Regions from separate parts of the Leptolyngbya sp. O-77 genome, predicted to be linked through region 1. Evidence: predicted binding sites of a transcription regulator. Region 1 holds the regulator's gene; each other region holds the start of a gene.
The links. The regulator NtcA, encoded in region 1, controls nitrogen genes in cyanobacteria. The targets are predictions, from matches to a motif close to TTTGTANNNNNNNNTACAAA.

Region 1 (5,821 bases):
TCAACCGAAACTGCCGAAGCGCTGTTTAAGGCCCAAGTCGAAGCCATGCTCCGGCAAGAGCTACAGCGCATCAGCCAGCAGTTGCGATCGCTCCCCACAGGCGGCACCTTTCAGATGCAGATGGAGGCAACGGTGTTGGGCGTGCTGCAAGAGCTAAACCAGCACCTCCGCACCTATCCAACGGGGCCACGCTACGAGTTTGTCCTGGATTTTCGCGGCGGCCCGCCCGCCGCCGCCGATGCGGCCACAGCCCTGCACCCGGCGCTGTATGACGAGTTCACGGCGGCGGCGCTGCTCGATGTGCCCAACAGTCGGCTGGTGCTGGAGCAAGCGCTGGATACCACGGGCGATCGCCTGTTGATAACGCTGCCTTGGTCGAGCCAGTGCCCGATCGATCGCCCAATGGTGCGCCGTTTGCACGATTTTCTGGCCCAGGGTCGGCAGCTGGAAATCGGCTGGTGCTACAGCGCTGACCAGGATTTGCCCCGCTTTCTCAGCGCGATGGTGCAGCGATGGCACGCCCCGTCTGAGCAAGCCCGCAGCCTGCAAGAGACGCTGCAAAACCTGCTGGAACTGAAGCGGCAGTTTCCCAGCCAGTTTCAGTTCAAGATTTTGGGAACACGGGAAAATTTTCTGGTATCAGACGATCGCTACGCCGTGCTGGGGCTGGATGAGTCGCTGGTAGACGACCTGGGCATTCCCCATCTAGAACTCAAACTGCGGACTAGCGACCCTGCCACCGTGCAACAGTTGACGCAGCGGTTTGAAAATCCGGTGCTGCACCCCACCGATGTGCAATCTCACTGGAATCGGGCCGTGACGCGCTATGAGCTAGGCGACCCGCAGGGGGCCCTCAGCGATGTGGAGCAAATTTTACGCATTCGCCCCGATCAGGCGCTAGTGTGGAATCTGCGCGGGCTGTGTCACGATGAGCTGGGAGAGCGGCAGCAGGCGATCGCCGACTTTAGCACCGCCCTCCAACTCGACCGCAACCAGATGGATGCCCATTGCAACCGGGGCTATCTGCGCTCAGAGCAGGGCGACCTGATCGGGGCGATCGCCGACTTTACCAACGCCCTCACCATCCAGCCCAACTGCGCCATGATCTACTTCTTCCGGGGGCTGGCCGCGCAAAAGCTGGGCGAAATCAAATCTGCTTTTCGCGACTACGCCGCCGCCATCCAGCTTGCCCCCCAGGTGCCCACCCCCTATTACTATCGGGGGCTGGCCCGTGCCAGCAACCCCGCTGGGGCGATCGCCGATTTGCAGCAAGCCCTCGAACTCTTCGCTGAGCAAGGCAACGAAACCAACGCCCGCAAGGTCTTTAGTCACCTCCAGCGACTCACCAAAACCCGCAATGGCACGCCGCCGATCTTTGACCCCGATGCAGTGCCCGATGCTGCGCCTGTTCCGGTGGCGATCGCCTTTGAGGAAAACTAGAGCTGGTTTAGTAGCTTTGCACCCTGCGCCCCAAAAAATCCAACGCTCAAAAACACTCGAAAACACTCAAAGCAGACCCACATTCCTACATCCCCATAATCTCGTAGCCCGCATCGACGTACAGCACTTGCCCGGTGATGCCCGTAGACAGATCGCTGCACAGGAATGCGGCCGTGTTGCCCACCTCGGTCTGGGTGACGGTGCGGCGCAGGGGCGCGACTTCTTCGACATGGTGAATCATGTCCAAAATGCCACCAACGGCAGAGGAGGCCAGCGTCCGAATCGGCCCGGCTGAGATGGCGTTCACCCGGATGTTTTGCGGGCCCAGTTCTGCTGCCAAGTATTTCACGTTCATCTCTAGCGCGGCCTTGGCAATGCCCATGACGTTATAATTGGGCACAACGCGCACGCCGCCCAGATAGGTCAGCGTCACCACTGCGCCGCCCTCAGTCATCAGCGGCTTGGCAGCGCGGCAAAGCTGCACCAGCGAGTAGGCGCTCACGTCCAGCGCCAGGTTAAAGCCCTCGCGGGAAACATTGCTGAAGTCGCCGCTGAGATCGTCGCGATTGGCGAAGGCGAGGCAGTGAATCAGCACATCCAGCCGCCCCCACTTTTCGCGCACAGTGGCAAATGCCGCCTCGACTTGCTCATCATTTTGCACATCGCAGGGCACAAACAGGCTGGGCTGGAGCGGCTCAACCAATTCCGCCACTTTCTTCTCTAGCTTGCCTTTGTCGTCGGGCAGGTAGGTGATGCCCAGGTTTGCCCCGGCTTTGTGGAGCTGTTGGGCGATGCCCCAGGCAATTGAGCGATTGTTGGCAATGCCTGTGACGAGCGCATTTTTTCCGGTGAGGTCAAGCATGGGTAACGGCATCCAAATTTCGAGGGCAATTCACAAAATACTCAAAAACGGGGCAGGACGGATAGGGGAGGGTGGGGTAAAGCGAGGGAAGAGAAGATGGCAAGAGATGAGGGCGAGACGGGAAAATTTTTTCCTAAATTGTATCTGTCAGATACAATTGCGATATGCTGTCTGGAACGCAGGATTGAGGGCGATCGCCCAGTTTCCAGAATAGAGTCTGGGTTCTCTCAGCCGGGTCTACCGATAGAGCAAACGCAGAAATTGGTATCGAAACGATCATTCTTCCTATGGAAGCGTGTTTTTAGATACAAAAAGCGGCCCCAAACTTAGTTTAAGTGTTCTAAGACTGCGTTTATCCTGGTTTTTCGCCTCTTGGGCAAAATCTGGGTTTTGCTTTCATCTTTTGTTCCAGTCATGTCTCGGTCATATTTCGGTCATATTCGCTCCCTGAGGGCGCTGGGAATCGGACGGTATGGTTGCCTCACATGAAAAGCCTTTAGCAGATGTGTTTCGCCAATTGAGCGGCAGCGCGTTTCCGCCGATGGTAGAAACCTTTGACCGGGGAAAGACGATTTTCTTTCCGGGCGATCCGGCTGAGCGGGTTTATTTCTTGCTCAAGGGCGCAGTAAAGCTGTCGCGAGTCTATGAGGCAGGCGAAGAAATCACCGTGGCGCTGCTAAGAGAGAATAGCGTGTTTGGCGTACTGTCGCTGATTACGGGGCAAAAGGCAGACCGATTTTATCATTCTGTCGCGTTTACGCCAGTGGAGCTACTGTCAGTGCCGATTGAGCAGGTCGAAAAGGCGCTAAAGGAAAATCCCGACCTGTCGATGCTGATGCTGAAGGGGCTGTCGTCTCGGATTTTGCAAACCGAAATGATGATTGAAACGTTGGCCCACCGAGACATGGGGTCACGTTTAGTCAGCTTTTTGCTAATTTTGTGCCGCGATTTTGGGGTTCCTACGTCCGAGGGCATCACGATCGACCTGAAGCTGTCTCACCAGGCGATCGCCGAAGCAATTGGCTCGACCCGCGTAACGGTAACGCGCCTGCTGGGTGACCTGCGCCAGGATCGAATGATCTCTATTCACAAGAAGAAGATCACGGTTTATAACCCAGTGGCGCTGAGTCAGCAGTTTACTTAGAGATTTTACTTAGAGATTTGGATAGCGGTCAGGGTTGAGAGAGCGTACCTAGCGTTAGGACGCTTATGAAAACAGGACTCAGGTCGATGGCTCGCCTAATGCGGCAAAAGTCCTGGCGGGGGCCGACCTGTGGAGGCGTTTTGCGGGGGCCAACCTGTGGAGGCGTTTTGCGGTGTTGCGGTGTGCAGGCGACTGTGAGCTACGCCTTTCAACGGCACAATTGCAGTATGGTGTAGCTGAGTGTGAGTTTTATCGGCGATGACCACCGGGCTGGTCTTGATTGCGGCAATTTTGGTGCTGGGGGCTGTGGTGGCCACGGTGGGCGATCGCCTTGGGATGAAGGTGGGCAAGGCTCGCCTCAGTCTGTTTGGCCTGCGTCCCCGTCAAACTGCCACGCTGATCACCGTGATGACGGGGATTCTCATCTCGGCGATGACCTTTGGCATTTTGTTTGCGGTCGATGACCAACTGCGAACGGGTGTGTTTGAGCTAGAAGATGTGCAGCAGGAGCGAGACGCAGCGCTGGCAGAACTAAACCAAGCGCAGCAGCAAACCGCCGAAGTGCAGCGACAGCGCGATCGCGCCGAACGAGAGCAGCAGTCTGCCCAGCGCCGCCTGCGCCGCACCAACGAGTCTCTACAAACGGCGATCGCCCAGGAAACCCGCACCCGCGAGGAATTGCAAAGCACCCAGTCGCAGTTGAGCCAAGTCGCTGCCAACTATCAGCAGGCACAGACATTGCTCACGGACGTATCCCAGCAGGCCACCCAGCTTCGTGCTGAAATTCAGCAACTCCAGGCCGATCGCCAGCGGCAGATTGCCCAGCGCGACCGAGACGTAGCCGAGCGCGATCGCCAGATTGCCGAACGCACCGCCCAAATCCGCGAAAAAGAATTGCAACTCGATGATCTCGAAGCCCAGCGCAGCGCTCTGCTGGCAGAAGTGCAAACCCTGGAGCGCGAATTTCAAGGGCTGCGCCAGGGCAGTGTGGCGGTGCTGAGAAACCAGCCCATGGCCTCCGGCGTGGTGCGTGTCATTACCCCAGAGGCTGCCCCCAGCGCGGTCAATCGCCTCCTGCTAGAGGCTAACCGTTTTGCCAGCCAGCGCATCCAACCGGGCACGGTGAATGTAGACAAGCAGGTGATTCAAATTACCAACGCCCAGGTGGAGCAGTTGATCAATCAAATCCAGGACGGCAAAGATTATGTCGTGCGGATTTTGTCGGCGGGCAATTACATCATCGGCGAACCCTGCGTCTTGGCGGGCGAGGCTTGCATCCAGGTTTATGTCAACGCTGCGCCCAATCAAGTGGTGTTTCGAGAGGGCGATCTGGTGGTCACGATTGCGCTCGATCCCACCCGGATGCGAGATGAAGAATTGGTGGAGCGCGTGAATCTTTTGATTGCCAACGCTCAGTTTCGCTCGCGACAGGCTGGGGTGCTGGGCGATGTGCTGCAAATTGCGGACGGACAGACCGAGGCCGTGGTTAGGTTATTGCAAGATATTCGAGCCTACGGTCGCCCGGTAGAACTCCATGCGATCGCCTCTGAAACCATTTTCACCGCTGGGCCCGTCCGGCTCGACCTGGCCGCCGTGCAAAATGGGCGGGTTCTGTTCAGCACGGACAGCAGAGTCAACACCACCCCGCCCCCGCAGCGATCGCCCTTCGCGCCAACGAACTAAACCGCCCTGCTGCCGTTTGCCTTTCACCCCTGCCGTTTGCCCATGTCCTATTCCACTTCTGCACCTGAAGCCTTGGGGCAGCCCGTCATTCTTGGGTTCGATCCGGGTCGGCAAAAGTGTGGGCTGGCCGTGATGGGGGTCGATCGCAACCTGTTTATGCATCAAGTCGTCGCAGCAGAGCGGGCGATCGCCACAATTCAGACACTCCGCCAGCAATACCCGATTTCGCTGCTGGTCATGGGCGATCAAACTAGCGCCCGCCAGTGGAAACAATCGCTCAGCGAAGCCTTCAGCGACCCAATCCGCGTGGTCATGGTTGATGAACGCTACTCGACGCTGGAAGCCCGCGATCGCTACTGGCAAATGTATCCACCCAAGGGACTCCAGCGCCTGTTGCCCCAGGGAATGAGAACGCCGCCACGCCCCATCGACGATATTGTGGCAATCTTGCTGATTGAGCGCTACCTCGATCGCCTGTCTGAGCCAGTTTAGACGCGGCCAGGCCAGGCTTCAAATTTCTGCCCGAATGGTAAACGAATAGTCACCACCCAGCTCTAGCTGATAGTCGCTGCGCTCCAAAAATCGCTCTAGCGGGTCTTTGATCAGCGCCCGCCCCAGGGACGGCTGCACAATCAGTTGCCCCTGCCGAAAGCACCACTGGAACTGCCACTCGTAGGCATTCGCCCGCACTT
Region 2 (5,821 bases), 1.1 Mb from region 1:
CCAGTTTGCGGTCACACCGCACCCCGACAATTACCGAGTAACGGCGCTTTCGCATCGCTTTGAGGAAGGCCACGCTGCCAAAGGCGGTGTCTGCCAGAATGACCACCCGGAAGGCGCTCGTTAACGCAGGGGGCAAGCTACCTATTAAGCGAATCGCCAACTGCACCGCAGTCCGCTGATGTTTGCCACGCCAGACCCGAAAACTCCAGGGCACTCGACACTCTCCAACCACCAGATACAGCACCACCAGATGCAATCCTCGCTTGCCTTGCAGCACACGAATCAGCGATGCAAACGCTTTGAACTTGCCGCATTTCTCCAACGTCGTCAGATCCACCACCACCTGCAACCAGGGACGGCGACCTTTGGGAGCAGACTGCAACAGTTGCTGCACGATCTGCCGTCGCACCACGCGCACGACTTGGCGGGTGGGCCAGGCATACTCGTTGAGAAATCGGCTCAACGCACTACCCGACTTAATCAAACTGTGTTGCGGCGAGGGTTGCCCTTGAGCTTCTAGGAACAACCCCAGCATCGCTTGCAGGCTGTCTCTTTGGTAGGCACTCGGCATCAGGCTGAGCAGGGTGTAGACTAACGCTTGGGCGTGTCCAAGAATGGTTTCCACTGTTCTTGTTGTTTGTGACTTCACGCCCTTTTCTCTCATTGATTGCACCCGCCGAAAAGCCGTTCATCTGTACTGGTGCAAGATGTAAGAGTAAAAAGTAAGAAGGTTGGTAGTGACGACTTTAGTCGTCATCCAATATTCACTAAAGTGAACACTACGAACTTAGAGCGCTACGGTTTCAAAGGCAGTGCGGACAGGACTACCGGAAGGCGGTAAAAAGTTAAGTTTTTCAAACCCAATTACTCGCCCCTGCTGATCCTTCATCAAAATCACCTCATCGCCCGTTTCTTCGGCTTCGCCCTCATCTTGAGGGTTGCCAAACCAAACGACAAGGGTGTTACCTGTACGGTCATAAAATACTTTTACTTCTGCCATATCAACTCTCCTTCTTTAATTGCACTGGTTCGGTAGGCTGTGATGAGAAACCTTTCTCCGTTTAAGCGCCTCGCTACAGCACAGACCCAACGCTTGAATGGCTCAAAGCGCCGCCCCAGCCCAGGGCTAAAGCGGGATCACAAGCAAATCAGACATCGCTAGAGCGGCTTGCTTAACAGAGCGATATCAACCGAGCGATCGCAGACCCTTGCTACAGCAGGCTGCTGAGGCGATCGCAGGTGCGCTGGTTTTCTTCAGGCGTGCCAACTGTGATTCGCAGCCCACCGCAGGTCTTGCGAACCAGCGTCCCGGCAGATTTCAGGCTTTGAAACAGGTTCTCTAGCGTTTCATCTGCCGGATCATTTTGGAGCCGCAGGAATAGGAAGTTGGCGGCGCTCGGCCAGACGGTGATTCCTGGTAGCGTGGCAAGGAATTGGAAGAGGCGATCGCGCTCTGACAGCAGCGTGGGGATAGCGGCTAGCAGCACATCCTGGTGGGCCAGCGCCATCTCAGCGGCGCGTTGCGAGAGGCTAGGCAGGTTGTAGGGCAGGCGAATTTTTTCTAGCGTGGCGGCGAGTTCGGGATGGGCGATCGCATAGCCAACGCGATGCGATGCCAGTCGAAACGCCTTAGAAAAGGTTCGCAAAATCACCCAGTTGGGATGCTGGGGCAGTTCCGCCAGCACGGTTTGCTGACTGAATTCAAAATAGGCTTCGTCAATCACCACCAAAATGTGGGGGGGTAGACTCCGCAGCCAGTCCATCTCGGCAGGGGTGAGCGCATTGCCCGTGGGCGAGTTGGGATGCACCATAAACACGACGCGGATGGCGGGCTGTCCGGCGGCAGGCGTGGCGATCGCATGGCTGGCAGCGGCGAGATCCGTTTCAAAGGTTTGCTCGTCGCGCCCTACGCGCACCACAGGAACGCCCAGCGTGCTGGCGGTGATGGCATACATGGAAAACGTGGGGTCGGCCACCAGCACCGAGCCTTCTGCCCGCAGGCAGGTGGCAATCAGCAGCGACCGGATGAGTTCGTCAGACCCGTTGCTGACAGAAATATGGGCCGAGGTGACCCAGCTTGCGGTGGATTGAGCGGACTGGTGCGTGGACTGGTTGGCATATTGGGCGATCGCCCCTTTCAGCGCCGCATGCCCTCCGTCGGGATAGCGGTTTGCCTCCAGTTCATGCTGATAGGCCCAGGCCAGTTTTTGCTTCAGGTCGTCTGGCAAATCGTAGGGGCTTTCGTTGGTATCCAACCGATCGACCCGCGCAGGCTGCGTCGGGGAGCCATGCACCGCCGCCTCTGCACCACCAGGATGGGGCGTATAGGACACCAACTGAGCCAAATCGGATCGCAAAAAGGGAAGCATAAACCCGCCTACCGCTGCAAGCACACAGCCTAAAACCACCTCTCATAGCATACGATTTTCGAGCAGTGGTCTGTTGCCGTTCGGCTTGATGCAGAGCGATAGACGGTCACTCGGCAGCGCTGGACCCGAAAAGCCCCTACTCATAAAGATCTTAGGGATTAGCGGCGATCGCCCCTCGATGCATCGGCGCGATGGTGTAGGCTGAAGAAAGCGGCTGGAGCGTCACCAAACAGGTCTTTGCATCCCCGTTTCAATGGGATATTGGTCGCTCTGGGTCGAATTAAATCTATCGGATTCAGTCTAATTTATTTTGGTCAAAGTTAAAGGTTATGGACGATAGCTTGCTGCCCGTTGTCTATCTCAGTGTGCTGGTGGCGCTGCTGGCGATCGCGGGTATCTTCCTGTTTCGCCAGGTGCTCAGAACGCGCAAGGTCGAAACTGCCCTGACGCGCCTGCAAAACAAGCTCACCAAGGGCCCTGGCACAGCGCAGGAATACTATGAACTGGGCAGCATTTATCTGGATAAGAAGCTTTACTCGCAGGCGATCGCCCAGTTCCAAAAAGCGCTCAAGTCCAAAGACCTGACAGAACCCGAAAACGCTGCCTTGGTCTACAACGCGCTGGGCTATGCCTACGCCGCTCAGGAGCAATATGACCTGGCCATTCGCCAATACAAAGAGGCTCTAGAAAAGCAGCCCAAGTATGTGACTGCCCTGAATAATCTGGGCTTTGCCTACGAGAAAAAGCAGTTGGTCACGCAGGCGATCGAGGCCTATGAGCAAGCGCTGGCCATTGACCCGAAAAACGGCACTGCCAAGCGGCGCACCGAGTCCCTCAAGCGGCGCGTCGCCACGCCTGCCTAGTCTGTGCTGATCGAACTGGGTTCCGTTTCGTGCTGAACAAAAAACCGGGGCACTCCGCCATTATGCGTAGAGATCCCCGGTTGATTTTTTTAGGTTCCGTAGTTACACGGTTGTGCCGCTAGAGTCGCTCCAGAAGGTTCTGAAGCCAGGTTTGCCTAGTCGTTGTCCCACTCCTCATGGCCAAGCAGATCGCCGATGCGATCGCGCAACAAAAAATCACACTTTTCAAGCTCGCACTCAACGCAGGCCCACTCGCGGGCAGGAATATATTTGCAGAGGACGTAGATGGGCTGCTGACGGCTGACAATCCCTTTTTGAACCAGTTGACGGGCTTCGTCTTGAAGGAGATCCATAGAGTATTGAACGGTTTGGAGCATGATTTCGACCTCTGCGCTAGAACTATCGAAACGTCGTGAGTGCTTCAAGCATGACTGACCTACGTAGGAACACTCAACGAAACACTCTGTATCAAAAGTTAGCGTTTATTTACAATCAGTGTTACCTTTTGTATTTCAGTATACTGAACCATCTCTATTCTCACGCTACTTCTTCGGCAATGAGATTAAAAAATATTAAAAAGTCACGAAATCATCACATTGTAATGATACGAACTTACTAAGTTTGGAGCGGCTGTGGAAATATCAGCCGTTTTGCGGATAGGCCGATCGCTAGCAAGATTGCTGCTTTCATGCTGCTCGCATCAGCAACGCCCTGACCTGCTATGTCGAAGGCGGTGCCGTGGTCGGGCGAAGTCCGCACAAAGGGCAGCCCGATTGTGGTGTTGACGGCGCAATCAAACGCCATCAGCTTGACGGGAATTAGCCCCTGATCGTGATACAGCGCCAGGTAAGCGTCATGGGTCTGCACCGGACGCGACGTGCCAAACCACGCCTGCCCTGGCCGCACCCAGAGCGTGTCTGGCGGAATGGGGCCGTCTAGTGTCAGGTGGGGATGCTGCTGCCGCATTTGGTGAATCCAGGGGGTCAGCCACTCCAATTCTTCGCGCCCGAGCTGGCCCTGCTCGCCGCTGTGGGGGTTCAGTCCGGCGATCGCCACTCGCGGCTGCAAAATTCCAAAATCGTCCCGCAGGCTGTCAATCAGCAGCCCCAGCTTGCGCGTCATCAGATTGGGCGAGAGGGCATCGGGCACCTGCCGCAGGGGAATGTGCGTCGTTGCCAGCAGCGCCCGCAGCGTCCAGCCTGTGTGGGGCGATCGCCCAACAAACATCATGCCAAACCGCGTTACCCCTGCCTGCTCTGCCAGCAGCTCCGTTTGCCCCGGATAGACGTGACCCGCCGCTTTCCAGGCAGACTTGGCGATGGGCGCAGTCACAATGCCGTCAAACTCACCTGCTAACGTGTGGGCGATCGCCGTTTGCAAAAACCGAAAACTGGCCTCGCCGCTGGCAGCACTTTCCTCTCCGGGCGCAATTTGGGACATCAGCGCCGAGTCGAGCGGCACCTCCAGCAGGTCGAGCGTAGAGAGGTCGGGGAGGTGGGAACATCCTGCCTGCACGAGGCGATCGCACGTCTGCTCCAGCAAAACGCGATTGCCGACTAGCGTGATTTTGCTGGGCTGTTCTGGTGGCTCGGTTGTCAAGTCCATCAGTGCCTTCAGGACGACTTCTAAACCAATTCCCGCCGGATCTCCCAGGGCGATCGCCACTCTTGGCTGCACCATTTTCTTCTCCTGATAAACGCTACAAATCCTGCCCCAAACGGCAACCGCTGTTCCAAAAACCGACGAAAACCCAAAACCAATCCACCAAACGGGCTGCAAACTGCCTTAAAATGCATGTTGCAAGCCTTGGCACACTTGCCCAAAACTGAACCCTGATCCATGCATCTCTATTTATGCAGCATTTCGCTCAAGGTCGTTGCGGGCAAGTTGCTGCCAAGCCAGAGGCTCCCAGACCCACTCAATCGCACTTAATTAAGGAGATATCGAAAACATGAGCGGTGAAATGCTGAACGCAACCTTTCTGTCCTTTACCCTAATTTTGGTGGGGCTGGCTTTAGGCTTTGCGCTGCTTAAGCTCCAGGGCGGCGAAGAGTAATTTAGAGTAATTTCAGGTTGGCTGGCCTGGTTCGTTTGAAGATTGCGCGGTTTCCGTCGATTAGTCACGAAACACCGCCCACGAGAAACCAGGCAGCCCTACCCAACCTTTCCCAAAACCCAAAATCGCAAACCCAAAATCGCAAATCTAAAATCCAACGCCCTTAGCTATCCTCTGGCTCATCCCAGATGCTCTGCCACTTCTCGATACAGGTTTAAGACGTGGCTGTCTTTCAGGTAATAGAACACATTGCGCCCCTGCTTGCGATAGCTGACCAGTCGGAGCGATCGGAGCGATCGCAACTGATGAGACACCGCCGACTCGCTCATCCTGACCACCGCTGCCAAGTCGCAGACGCATAGCTCCTGTTGTGCCAGTGCCGACACAATCCGCAGCCGATTGGCATCTCCCAGCAGCGCAAAAAATTCTGCCATCCGCTGCGCCTTTTCGACACTCAGCAGCCCCCGCTGCGCCTGCCGCACATGCTCCAGATCGACCGGATGCTCCGTCGCGCAACTGGGGCTATCTTCTGG
Region 3 (5,821 bases), 2.3 Mb from region 1:
GGGCGGCGCTGCTGTGCAAGGCGGATCTGGTGACGCAGATGGTGGGCGAGTTTCCAGAACTCCAGGGCGTGATGGGCGAAAAGTATGCCCGCGCCAGTGGGGAGCCGGAAGCTGTGGCAGTGGCGATCGCCGAACATTACCTGCCCAAGGGCGCATCCGACTCGCTGCCGCAAACCCAGACGGGGCAGGTGGTAGGGCTGGCCGATCGGATCGATACGCTGGTGGGCATTTTCAGCCTGGGCATGATTCCCAGCGGCTCCTCTGACCCCTTCGCGCTGCGTCGCGCCGCCAACGCCATCGTCCACATCGCCTGGGGCGCAAACCTGCCGCTAAATCTGGATCGGCTGCTCCAGGACGTGATTGCCGACTATCCCACGGGCACGGTGAAAGATGCCGCCGCGCTGCATCACCAACTCCGCGACTTTTTCCTGACGCGGATTCGCACGCTGCTCCAGGAAGACCGGGGCATTGACTATGATCTGGTAAACGCCGTCGTGGGCGAAAATGACGCTGAATACGGCGATCGCGCTTTGCAGGATGTGCTGGATGTGCGCGATCGCGCCCTGTTCCTCCAGTCCATTCGCCAGGACAAAACCCTGGACGCGATTTATGAAACGGTCAACCGCTCGGCGCGGCTGGCTAAGCAGGGCGATCTAGACACGGCCGCCCTCGACCCCAGGCCCCTAATCGATCCAAAGCAGTTTGAAAAGCCCTCTGAGCAGGCATTTTATGACGCACTGGTGGCGCTGGTGCCCGAAACGCAAGCCGCCAAAGCCGAGCGCAATTACCAAAAACTAATCGATGCGCTGGCGAAAGCTGCGCCTGTGGTCAGCCGCTTTTTTGATGGCGAAGACAGCGTGCTGGTGATGGCGGATGACCCAGCCGTGCGCCGCAATCGGCTCAACCTGCTGGGGCTATTGCGAAACCATGCGCGGGTGCTGGCCGACTTTGGGGCGATCGTGAAGTAAGCGAAGCCCCTGAAGCCTATCACGGTTTACGCCATTCGATTCCCCAAACCCTTTTGAAAGCGGGCTTTTTGGAATTCTCTCCTGATTAAGGGGGCGAGGGGGATCAGGCTCGAAACGCTTCAGCCCATCTGTGCTGAACAGTTTGGTATTGCGCCTGGTAGCCTGGGCGCTACGTAGCCTCTCTCCTCTGTATGTAAAGCCTTCACAAAGCCCGTGCGAAGCACGGAAGAAGTTGTGCTGGCATCACCCGGACGACTGTTTTCTGTCAGTGAAAGAAGAAGTGGAATGCGATCGCCCTGTCGAAACGCTTCCGTTTCGATCGCCCTGCCGTGAATTCAGCCGTGAATTCATGTGTGAATTCGGACGTAATTCATCTGTGAATTCACCCTTGAAGCGCTTCAAGCTGCAAGGTTTCACAGCTCCGCAGTTTCACATCATTCCACAGTTTCAAAATCTCACAATTTCACATTAGGTGGTGTGCATATGGTTAGCGTGCCGGGTCAGTCGATGGTCAATCCGCAGGTGGCAAAAGGACTTTGCCGAATTGTCGGATTTACCTGTTTAGCGGGTTTTTTGCTGGATATGAGCGCGATCGCCCTGCCGTTTGGGGCAGGCGAGGCGTGGCGCATTGGCGTATTGCAACAACTGGGCGATCGCAGCATCGTGTTTTTGTTTGGCATGGCGCTGCTGCTGTATGGCTTCTGGGAAGAGCGATCGCAGCGCAAGCCGCTGGCCTATATCGCGCTGGCCGTTGGTGTACTTTTTCAAATTTGCTGCTTGGTGGTGATCCGCGATGGACTGGTCTTGCAGCAAGAAACCGTCGAAAACATCAGCAGCCGCGCCGCCGAAATTCAAACCCAAATTGAGCAAAGCCGCAATCAGGAGTTGCCGCCCAATGTCACTCCAGAGCAGCTTGAGCAAGCCGCCCGCCAGGTGCAAGCCCAGGCAGACTCCCTCAAGCAAAACGCCAAAACGGGCATTACCAAATCCAGCATCGCCAGCGTCGGCAATCTGGTGATTGTGGGGCTGGGGCTGATTGGTCTGGGACGAGTCGGGATGCGATCGCGCCGAAGCTAAAGCCTGAAAATGGAACCTCATGAGCCAAACCAAAAGTCGTAAAAAGAAGCGCCCCGGCATTCTCCAGAGCATTCAGTCCAGCGTTCGTCAGAGCATTCGCAATACAATCTTGCCGCTGCTCAAAGACGCAGTGAAAACCTGGCACGGACGGCTGGTGCTGGCGGGGCTGACGGTCGGGCTATGCTACCTGGCGGCATGGCTACCGGGCTTGGTGACTCGCGCCGCGCAAGGGTCAGCAGGCTTGCCGCTCCTCTCGGTCATGGTGTTTTTGGGCTTGCGTCAGCTCTGGAAGCGGCGCGACCATCTCGCCCAAATGCACGCCTCCGAAGAAGACCAGGTTCTCGGACACCTGCTGATTCTCTGCGGGGTGCTGCTGTTTCCCTTCTGCCGATTCGACATTTGGCCCCAGTCTGTGATTTGGCTGCTGGTGCTGGCGGGCATCGCCTGTAGCACATGGGGCGCAAGCTTTTTTTGGCGCTATCCCTTACCCGTCGGGTTGCTCATCCTGACAGCCTACCCAAAACCCGGCGTGATGGCGCGGCTTGTATGGACAGCGCTAACCCCGCCAGAGTTTTTAGAGCGCATCATGGCGCAGGCGGGGGCCGCAGCGCTGCGGGTAATTGGTCATTCGGCGATCGCCGATGGCACGGTGGTCGCCCTCCCCCAAGGCGCGGTGGATGTAGACTGGGGCTGCAACGGCTTCAACATGGCGTTCACCATGACCGCTGCTGGGATGATCATGGGTTTATTTCTCAAGCAAACTTGGCCTAAGGTGCTGGGCATGATGGCGATCGGCGCTGTGCTGGCGCTCATCTTCAACGTGCCACGCATCATGCTGCTCACCATTGCCTCGGTCTATTGGGGCGACGCCGCCTTCAAGTTTTGGCACGGACACTGGGGCGGACAGCTATTTTCTAGCGTGCTGTTCACGTTCTACTACTACGCAGCGATGGCCCTAGCAAACCGTCGTCGGACGGCTTGAGCCACTGCCCGGTTCAAGCAGCCTCCCTTTAAAGCAGCCTACCCTTTGCAGCCTACCCTTTAAAGAGGGCACTGACAGACTTGAGACAGCAAACTTACTGCCCTCATCCCCCAACTCCTTCTCCCAAGTGGGGAGAAGGGGAGCTAGATATGGGGTTGAAGTCCCTCTCCTGCTCTGGGAGAGGGATTTAGGGTGAGGGCTGCAATTGCTGCGTGAAGTAGATTAGTGCCTTAAAGAGGCTCTAAACAGGCACGGATCGTTGCTCTACGGCGCAAAAACGATTCGTGCCATTCTGCTGTGTCAGGTTATTCGCAGGGTTTGCAAGACAGGAATGGCTTGAATTGTTAAGGTTTACGACTATCCTGTGGGTCGGCATTGACAGAACCTCGAAAAACGGTAACAATGAATACAGAATTAATTCAATGCCTGATTTGCAGCACTAATTTGCCGCTCTGAAACAGCGCTAGCCGTGTGTTGGAGAGTGCGCTACAACGTTTAACCTACGACCCTCCGGTGACCGAATTAGTCAAATCGGGTCATTCGATTACCAGCAATTCTTTTTGAGTGTCTTGAGAGGTCACTATGCAACTTCATTATCGTGGTGCGACCTATGAACCCGCCAACAACGCCGTTGAAGGGTGGGAAGGCGAGGTCATTGGCAAGTATCGGGGTGTCCCCGTCCGCCAGCATCAGTTTCGGAATGTTCCCAACCAGCCCATCGATCTGCGTTTGAAGTATCGCGGCGCTTGGGTCAAGTAGCGCTAGGTTTTTCCGTTTGGCAAGTTTGGATTAGCAACTGTGGCGAAACCAAGGCACCCTCCGGGGTGCTTTTTTTGTTGCACTTTTTTTGTTGCACTTTTTATGGCACTTTTTGTGACACTGTTTGTTGTGGTTTGTTGTGCTTGTTGTTGTTGTACTTCTTGTTGTACTTCAGAACTGTGCTTGCCCTCATCCCTTTGCCTGTTTCAGGTTGCGGCCAGTTCCTGCAATAATTCCACATGCTTGGGCAACAGAATGCTTTGAGAATAGCGTTCGACAATCGTTTGACGTGCAGCGTCTCGGATGTGCTGCATGTCTTTTCTATGTTCGAGTGCATCACAAATGCGATCGCCAATTTGTTCTATCGCAAAGAAATCAACCAGTAGACCATTCACCCCGTCTTGCATCATTTCGCGGACGGGCGGCGTGTCGGACGCGACGATCAGACAGCCTGATGCCATTGCTTCCATAAAGGACCACGACAGCACAAAGGGGCGAGTCAGATAAACATGCACCGACGATGCCCGCAGCACCAGTTTATACAGCCCGTAAGGTAAGTTGCCGACGAAATGCACCCGCGACAAATCCAGTGGCACTTGCTTTAGCATGTAGTCCTTAAAACTATTGCCTTCGGGGGCGGCAGGGCCGTAGGCAATGCGGTCGGCAGCGACAATCACCACATGAGCCTTTGGGCGGCGCTCTAGCACCAGCCCCAACGCCTGCATAAACTGCGGAAACCCCCGGTAGGCATCCATACCGCGCGATACGTAGGTGATGATCTCTTCCTCTTCGGACAGATCTAGAACCGTCTCGCCTCGTTCATTGACGAGCAGCATTTTTTGCGCTGGGTCAGGAAAGAAGTAGTCTGTATCTACGCCATCGTGGAGGACAGAAATTTTGGAGTGAAATTCTGGCGGAAACTGGTCTCGCTGCCAGAGCGTTGGAGCCAAGCCGCGATCGCAGCTATAGAGGTCCACCAGCATTGGCGCATTGCCTGCCCGAATCCGCAGCACATCATCTGGCGTTATGGGAAATGCTGGATCAAAGTCGGCATCGCTGCCGTGTGCCTGTCCAAACCATTCGCAATAGGCCAGATAGCCCGCATCGGGAAACGCATCTTTAATAAACATGCCCACGCCCCAGCCTGAATGGGCGCTGACCACATCAGGCACAAAGCCCGACGCTTTTAGTTGCTCTGCCAACCGATACACCGCCTGTCCGTGCAAAACAGCGCTTTCGTAATTGCGGACGTAATGGTGGATATTGGGCGTTGGCTCTCGCGAGGGGGCAAAGTTGACCTTATGCACTCCGGCAAGCTGCACGTTTTCCGTGTGCTTGGTGCCAAAGACGACCGTGTTATTGGGGTCAGCGGCTAGGAGTTGCGACAGGTGCAAGTATTGCGCCGGAAAGTTGTTGTGCAAAAAGAGGACGCGCATTTGGGTGCTTTTGGGGCTGAAGGCAGAGATCTAGTTCTGAATGAGTCACTGCAATTTTGGCATATCTGCCCCCCAACCCTGGCGTTTTGTTCTCTTGGGTCTTGTATCAGTTCTTGATTTTGGATTTTCTCTCGATTTTGGATTTGCGCTTTGGATAGTCAGTCGAGCATCTGCGGAGCTTTCAGTAATCTTGTTCTTAGCCCCAGACGATAGGAGGGTTGGCTGAGCAATCCAAAGTCGTCTATCTACTAAAATCCAAGCTCGGCTTTAGTGCTATGTCACAGCTAGAACTTAGGTTGGTAGTAAGCGCTTTAGCGCTGAAGCGCTCACTACGAGCCAAGGCATCACCCTAAAACTAAACCATGACACTGCACTAGGGATAGATCCGATATTCCAACACGTCCAGCATTCGCCCGCTCAGGTTCATCTGCGTATACTTGCCCACGATGCGCCCGCCCAGATGTTCGGCTAGCTTGCGGCTGGCGAGGTTGCGCCGATCGACGGGATAGCGCAGGCATTCGTAGTCCAGATGCTCGTCTGCCCAGGCTTTGAGGCGGGCGATCGCCTCTTTCCCAAAGCCCTGGCCGTGGGCCGCCTCC
Region 4 (5,821 bases), 710 kb from region 1:
TGTGTAGCTAGACTGCGCCTGAGGCGTGTAGCGGAGGTGCGCGAGGTGCGATCGCACTCGTTCTTCTAGCTGGGTCTGGGTCTGGTTTTCCAGCAGGCGCTTTGCCAGGGGCGCAAGAATCATCCGAGTCTGCGTTTCGCGGATATAATCCTTTGCCTGGGGCTGGAGGACTGCGTGGGTATACAGCAGGTTGCTTGAAATCACAGAATGGTCACTCGCGCATTCAGCTTGAGCAGCACCAACGTGACCAATCTCCTCCTGAAGCCGTTCAATGAGTTGTTCCGTCACATATTCCATCACGGCGGGCTGGAGCGTGAACCTTACCTGCGATTTTTCGGTGAGGCGCGGTGCGGTTTTCTCAATCAGGCAGCGCCGCTCTAGGGAACAAATTGCCTCCAGCAGCGCCCCCAACGCCACGGGTGGCACTAGCCACGATCGCAGACTGGACAGCGTAACGGGTTTGCGGGCGATCGCCAGCCAGTCCATCACCTGTCGCTCTAGCGGCGAGAGGCGGTTTACCTGCTGCGCCAATAGATCGCGGATATCGCCGAAGACCGAGGTTCCCGTTTCCAGACAGTCCAGAAAGTCTGTAAGCTGCCCGTCGAAGAGGTCCTGAATCACCGAGGCAACCATTTGCAGCGCCAGAGGATTGCCCGCATAGTGGCTCACCAGCGTTTGCCACTCGGCATCTGTGCCGCTAAATTCGCCCTTCAGTGCCAAGAGTTCCTGCCCAATGTCTGGCGGCAAGCCCGACAGCCGCAGCGAGCGAATCGGGAGATGCGACCCTTCGCGCACCGCCAGGTTTCCCGGCTTTTCGCGGCTGGTGAGGAGGATGGTACTCTGGTGTTCTGCTTCGCCCAGGGCTTGCAGCAGTTGCCCATAACCCTCGTAGCCGAGTAAGTAGCCGCCGCCGCGATCGCCCTGCCGCATCACCGTTTCGGCGTTGTCCAGAATAATCAGACAGCGGTGCTGCCGCAGATAGTCCAGCAGGCGGCGAATGCGCCCGTCCAGCGAGTCGGGCAAGTCGGCATCCCTGCGATGGGAGAGAACCTGGATCAAATCTGCCAGCAGTTCAAGGACGGGCGGCGCATTGCGGAGCGATCGCCAGAGGGTGAACTGAAACGGCGCAGAGTAGTCGTCTGACTTGACGGCTTGCTGCTCCGACAGCCGCTTTGCCAGCTTGACGGACAGCGTGGTTTTGCCGATGCCCCCCATGCCCAAAATCAGGATCAGCCGACAGCGATCGCCCATGATCCAGTCTTCAATTTGCTGCAACTCGGCATCGCGTCCATAGAAGGCGGGCAGATCCACCGCATCGCCCCAATCGGTCACGGGCGCAGGCAGGGAAGCAGCCGCGGGAACGGGAGGGGCGATCGCCACGCGGGTTTCGAGCAAGGTGGCGACCGAAGCAGGCGGCAGCAGAGCAGAACTTCGCGGCAGCGGCTCTCGATTTACGCCAGGTTCAGCCTGTTGCGCCAGCACAGCCGACGGATCTGAAGTCATGGGTTCTAAGGCAACGGGGTCTGATCGCTCCAGGTCTGAAACCGTGGCTTTCACTCGTGGAGCCTGCCGCTTTAGCACAACCTGCAAATTGTGCTTAGTGACTTTTTCCTGAAACGTATCCGACAGCAGTTGCCAGAGTTGGGAACCCGTCTGCTTTATATAGCCCAACTCATAGCCATAGCGACGAGCAATTTCTAGATAAGATTGCTCCTCCCATGCCTGACAAAACACCGCACGTTGCAGCTTGCTCAGGCGATTGTCCCGCAGGGCGAACTCAACTATGGCTAGGGCTTCTTCGGAGTTCATAACTGTTTACAAAAAAGACTCGAAATTGCCCGCTATCAGGGCGATCGCGCTCATTGCTCCCCACTGCGGCTCCCCGCTGCGTATCAGCGATGCTAACGGTTTGGGCGATCGCCCTTTGTAGCCCAAGGCACATTATGTTTGTCCCAGATAGAACCTTTTGCGAACCTTCCCCACACCTTTTAGAACCCTATTTCCGGCGCGGCTTTGATAGGCTTTGGTCTAACTTCTAATCGCCCCAGTCAGGATGGCTTCAGGGTTTTTCGAGCCGCCGCAATCTGGGGATTCAAAGTTTCAAGAGTTTCGAGATTAGGATTTCACCGCAAAGGTTTCGTCACCAGGTTTTGTCGCTAAGGGAGCTGGCACTGTGAGCAAAGCAACAGGCAGGAAACGAATTTTGAACGTGTCTCGTCGGCAGGTGATTCGAGGGCTACTCGCCACCAGCGCGTTTGGACTGACAGCGAAATTGGGAACAGCGTGCAGTCCCGCTGGCTCTGGCAGCACCGATACTGCGGCTGAAGGCGGCGCAACTGGCGGCGGCGACCCACTGACCATCGGCTTTATCTACGTCGGGCCGAAGGACGACTACGGCTACAACCAAGCCCACGCCGAGGGCGCAGCGGGCATGGCGAAGAAGTTTAGCTGGGTGAAGCTGGTGGAAGAGGCAAACGTGCCCGAAACCACCGCCGTTGCCGAGTCAATGCGGAGCATGATCGACATCGACGGCGCAAAGGCAGTTTTTCCCACGTCCTTCGGCTACTTTGACCCGCACATCCTGAAGCTGGCGGAAGAATATCCCGACGTGCAGTTTTTCCACGCGGGCGGACTGTACCAGGAAGGGAAAACGCCGAAAAATATTGGCAGCTACTTTGGCTATATCGACGAGGCGCAATACGTTGCGGGCATCGTTGCGGCGCTCACGTCTAAGAGCGGCAAGCTGGGCTTTGTAGCAGCAAAGCCGATTCCCCAGGTGCTTCGTAACGTGAACAGCTACACCCTTGGCGCTCGCAGCGTCCGCCCCGATGCCACTACGCAGGTTCTGTTCACGGGCAACTGGGCCGAGCCGATCAAAGAGGCCGAAGCCACCAACAGTATGGTGGATCAGGGCATTGATGTCGTCACTTGCCACGTCGATAGTCCGAAAGTGGTGATGGAAACTGCGGAACGGCGCGGCATTTTCTGCACAGGCTATCATGCCAACCAAGCGGCCCTGGCTCCTAAGGGCTACCTCACAGGAGCCGAGTGGGACTGGACGAATATCTATTCCAAAATTGCTGAAGACATCTACGCAGGCAAGTCGCTGCAAGATGGCACGATCGACCACATTCTGCGGGGCGGCTTGAGTGACGGCTTCTGCAAAGTGTCGGACTATGGCCCCGCCGTCAGCGCCGAAGCCAAGGCCGCCGCAGACGAAGCCAAGGCCAAGCTAATGGATGGCAGCCTCGTCATCTACTCCGGCGAGGTGAAGGACAACAAGGGCGGCACCGTCGTTGGTGCGAGCGAAAAGCTGGAGCAAAAAGATCCCAAACTGGAGCAGATGGATTATTTGGTGGACGGCGTGATCGGGTCGGTGGGAGGCTAGAGAACAATGGCTCTTTCTCAAACCTGGCGCAGGACGCTGGAATCTCTTTGTCTGTCGTTTGGGGCCATCTTGGCCGGAATCTTGCTGTTTGGAATTTTTTGTGCGCTGGTGGGAACGAATCCCTTCGCCGTGTATGCCTCGATTTGGAAGGCGGCGTTTGGCCAGTGGAGTACCTTCCAAAATACGCTGGTGCGGGCGGCTCCGCTGATGTTGTCTGCCTTGTGTACGGCGCTGCCCGCCCGACTGGGGCTGGTGATCATTGGCAACGAAGGCGCACTTGTGGTTGGTGGACTGGCAGCCGTTTCGATGGGTCTCGCTATGGGAACGGCTTTCCCTCCTTTTGTTGTGCAAGTGGGGATGGCGATCGCCGGAATGGTGATGGGCGGCATCTGGATCGGCGCGGCGGGCTGGCTGCGGCACTATCGCGGCGTGAATGAGACGATTAGTAGCCTGTTGTTGAACTACGTGGCGATCGCCCTGCTGAATCACCTCGTTGGCGGCCCCATGCGCGACCCCAGCTCCCTCAACAAGCCCTCCACCTTTCCGCTGGCGGAGGTCAACATGCTGGGCAACATTCCCGGCACGCGGGTTCACTGGGGCTTGCTGTATGGGCTGATCGCCTGCGTCATTGCCTATTTCCTGATGCAGCGCACCACCTTTGGCTTCGCTGCCCGCACCGCTGGTGGCAACATCCGCGCTGCCAAGATTGCGGGTCTGCCCGTCGGCAAACTGACCGTGATGATCTGCTTTTTGGCGGGTTCTTGCGCGGGTCTGGCGGGCATGGTAGAAGTCGCCGCCGTGCAGGGCGCTGCCAACGAATCATTGAATGTCGGCTACGGCTATGGCGGCATCCTTGTTGCCTTCGCCGCCCGCCACAACCCCCTCGCCGCCGTGCTGATTTCCCTCCTAGTCGGGGGCATCCTCGCCAGCGGCGGCATCCTCCAGCGGGCCCACGGACTGCCCGATGCCACCGTGCTGATCTTCCAGGGACTCGTCTTCTTGATGGTGCTTTATAGCGACTCGCTCTACGGCAAGTTCGGCCTCTTCAAGGAAAAGCCCATCGTTATCGAACCCCCCGCACCGCCGCCGCCGAGTCCCGGACAGGAGCCAGTGGTCACGGTTTGAGCCAGACGCGATGAGGCGGTGGAGCAGCAGAGCGATCGCCCTCACCTCATCAGAAGTACCCCAACACCCCAACACTTCAACTATGTCAGAACCTTCACAAGCAATCGGCTGGCTTGGCGTTCCCCTGGCAATCATTGCGGGAACCATGCGCGGCGGCACGCCCTTTCTGTTCGTCAGCCTGGGCGAGTGCCTGACGGAAAAGAGCGGCAAAATTAACCTGGGTCTGGAAGGGACGCTGCTGACGGGCGCGATGGCGGCCTACGCGATCTCCTATCTCACTGGCTCACCCTGGCTGGGTGTAATCGCAGCAGGGCTGGCGGGAGCGTTTCTCGGCGCAATCCACGGCTGGCTATCGCAGCAGTTTCGCGTCAATGATGTGGCAGTGGGCATCGCCATGATTATCTTTGGCAGCGGTGTGGCGTTCTTTTTTGGCAAGCCTTTTATTCAGCCCAAGGCTCCCCAACTGCCGACAATCAACCTGGGCAACTGGAGCGAGATTCCCGCCCTGCAAGCCGCCCTGCAAATCAGTCCGCTGTTTTTGATAGGGCTGGCGATCGCCCCTCTGATGGCCTGGTTTTTCCGCTCCACCCGCTGGGGACTGTTTATTCGCGCCGTGGGCGACAGCCCCGAAGCCGCTCGTGCAATGGGCGTGTCGATTTTCAAAGTGCGGATGCTCAGTGTCATTGCCGGAAGTTTCCTGGCGGGCATCGGCGGCGCGGCACTGTCGCTATATTATCCCGGCCTGTGGACGGAGCGTATCTCCAGCGGTCAGGGCTTGATGGCAGTAGCGCTAGTCATCTTTGCCCGCTGGAACCCGATCATGTGCCTCTGGGCATCGCTGCTGTTTGGCGGCGCACAGGCCCTCGGCCCGGCGCTGCAATCCGTCGGCATCAAGGAAGGCTATTACCTGTTCAACGCCGCGCCCTACGTGCTGACGCTGCTGATCATGATTTTCACCTGCTCACCCAAGCGCACGCTCAGCGGCGTTCCCGGTGCCCTTGGAACCGATAGCTGATTCAGGAGGTTGATTATGGGACGTTTTGTAGAGGCCGATCCCTATCCCTATCCGTTTAATGGCGAACTGCATCCCGAAAATACGGCGGTGCTAGTCATCGATATGCAGATCGACTTTTGTGGCCCGGGTGGCTACGTAGACAAGATGGGTTATGACCTATCGCTAACCCGTGCGCCGATCGAGCCAATCCAGTCTGTGCTGGCAGCCGCACGGGCGCAGGGCTATCACGTCATGCATACCCGCGAGGGACATCGCCCTGACCTGTCGGATTTGCCAGAAAACAAACAGTGGCG

Region 2: O77CONTIG1_RS23090 (DUF4327 family protein) is a predicted target of NtcA. The motif match lies at 3,737-3,756, and genes of this name have one in related genera.
Region 3: O77CONTIG1_RS23625 (DUF4278 domain-containing protein) is a predicted target of NtcA. The motif match lies at 3,421-3,440, and genes of this name have one in related genera.
Region 4: O77CONTIG1_RS08070 (BMP family ABC transporter substrate-binding protein) is a predicted target of NtcA. The motif match lies at 1,924-1,943, and genes of this name have one in related genera.

Annotation. Positions count from the first base shown of each region.
Region 1 is NZ_AP017367.1:1,181,759-1,187,579, reverse strand. Features, by position in the region: gene O77CONTIG1_RS05065 (tetratricopeptide repeat protein) at 1-1,440, shown strand, start outside; gene fabI (enoyl-ACP reductase FabI) at 1,526-2,302, opposite strand; gene ntcA (global nitrogen regulator NtcA) at 2,775-3,446, shown strand; gene O77CONTIG1_RS05045 (DUF3084 domain-containing protein) at 3,705-5,129, shown strand; gene O77CONTIG1_RS05040 (pre-16S rRNA-processing nuclease YqgF) at 5,172-5,621, shown strand; gene O77CONTIG1_RS05035 (DUF3146 family protein) at 5,640-5,821, opposite strand, start outside.
Region 2 is NZ_AP017367.1:41,586-47,406, reverse strand. Features, by position in the region: gene O77CONTIG1_RS00205 (transposase) at 1-625, opposite strand, end outside; gene O77CONTIG1_RS00200 (DUF2283 domain-containing protein) at 788-1,000, opposite strand; gene O77CONTIG1_RS00195 (histidinol-phosphate transaminase) at 1,212-2,369, opposite strand; gene O77CONTIG1_RS00190 (tetratricopeptide repeat protein) at 2,699-3,232, shown strand; gene O77CONTIG1_RS23090 (DUF4327 family protein) at 3,388-3,609, opposite strand; gene pdxA (4-hydroxythreonine-4-phosphate dehydrogenase PdxA) at 3,848-4,912, opposite strand; gene O77CONTIG1_RS00175 (PetM family cytochrome b6-f complex subunit 7) at 5,196-5,288, shown strand; gene O77CONTIG1_RS00170 (metalloregulator ArsR/SmtB family transcription factor) at 5,468-5,821, opposite strand, start outside.
Region 3 is NZ_AP017367.1:3,509,142-3,514,962, reverse strand. Features, by position in the region: gene glyS (glycine--tRNA ligase subunit beta) at 1-968, shown strand, start outside; gene O77CONTIG1_RS14925 (HpsJ family protein) at 1,452-2,045, shown strand; gene crtC (cyanoexosortase C) at 2,065-3,027, shown strand; gene O77CONTIG1_RS23625 (DUF4278 domain-containing protein) at 3,610-3,786, shown strand; gene O77CONTIG1_RS14915 (glycosyltransferase) at 3,993-5,222, opposite strand; gene O77CONTIG1_RS14910 (GNAT family N-acetyltransferase) at 5,596-5,821, opposite strand, start outside.
Region 4 is NZ_AP017367.1:1,887,036-1,892,856, forward strand. Features, by position in the region: gene O77CONTIG1_RS08065 (AAA family ATPase) at 1-1,809, opposite strand, end outside; gene O77CONTIG1_RS08070 (BMP family ABC transporter substrate-binding protein) at 2,174-3,388, shown strand; gene O77CONTIG1_RS08075 (ABC transporter permease) at 3,395-4,513, shown strand; gene O77CONTIG1_RS08080 (ABC transporter permease) at 4,596-5,528, shown strand; gene O77CONTIG1_RS08085 (cysteine hydrolase family protein) at 5,544-5,821, shown strand, end outside.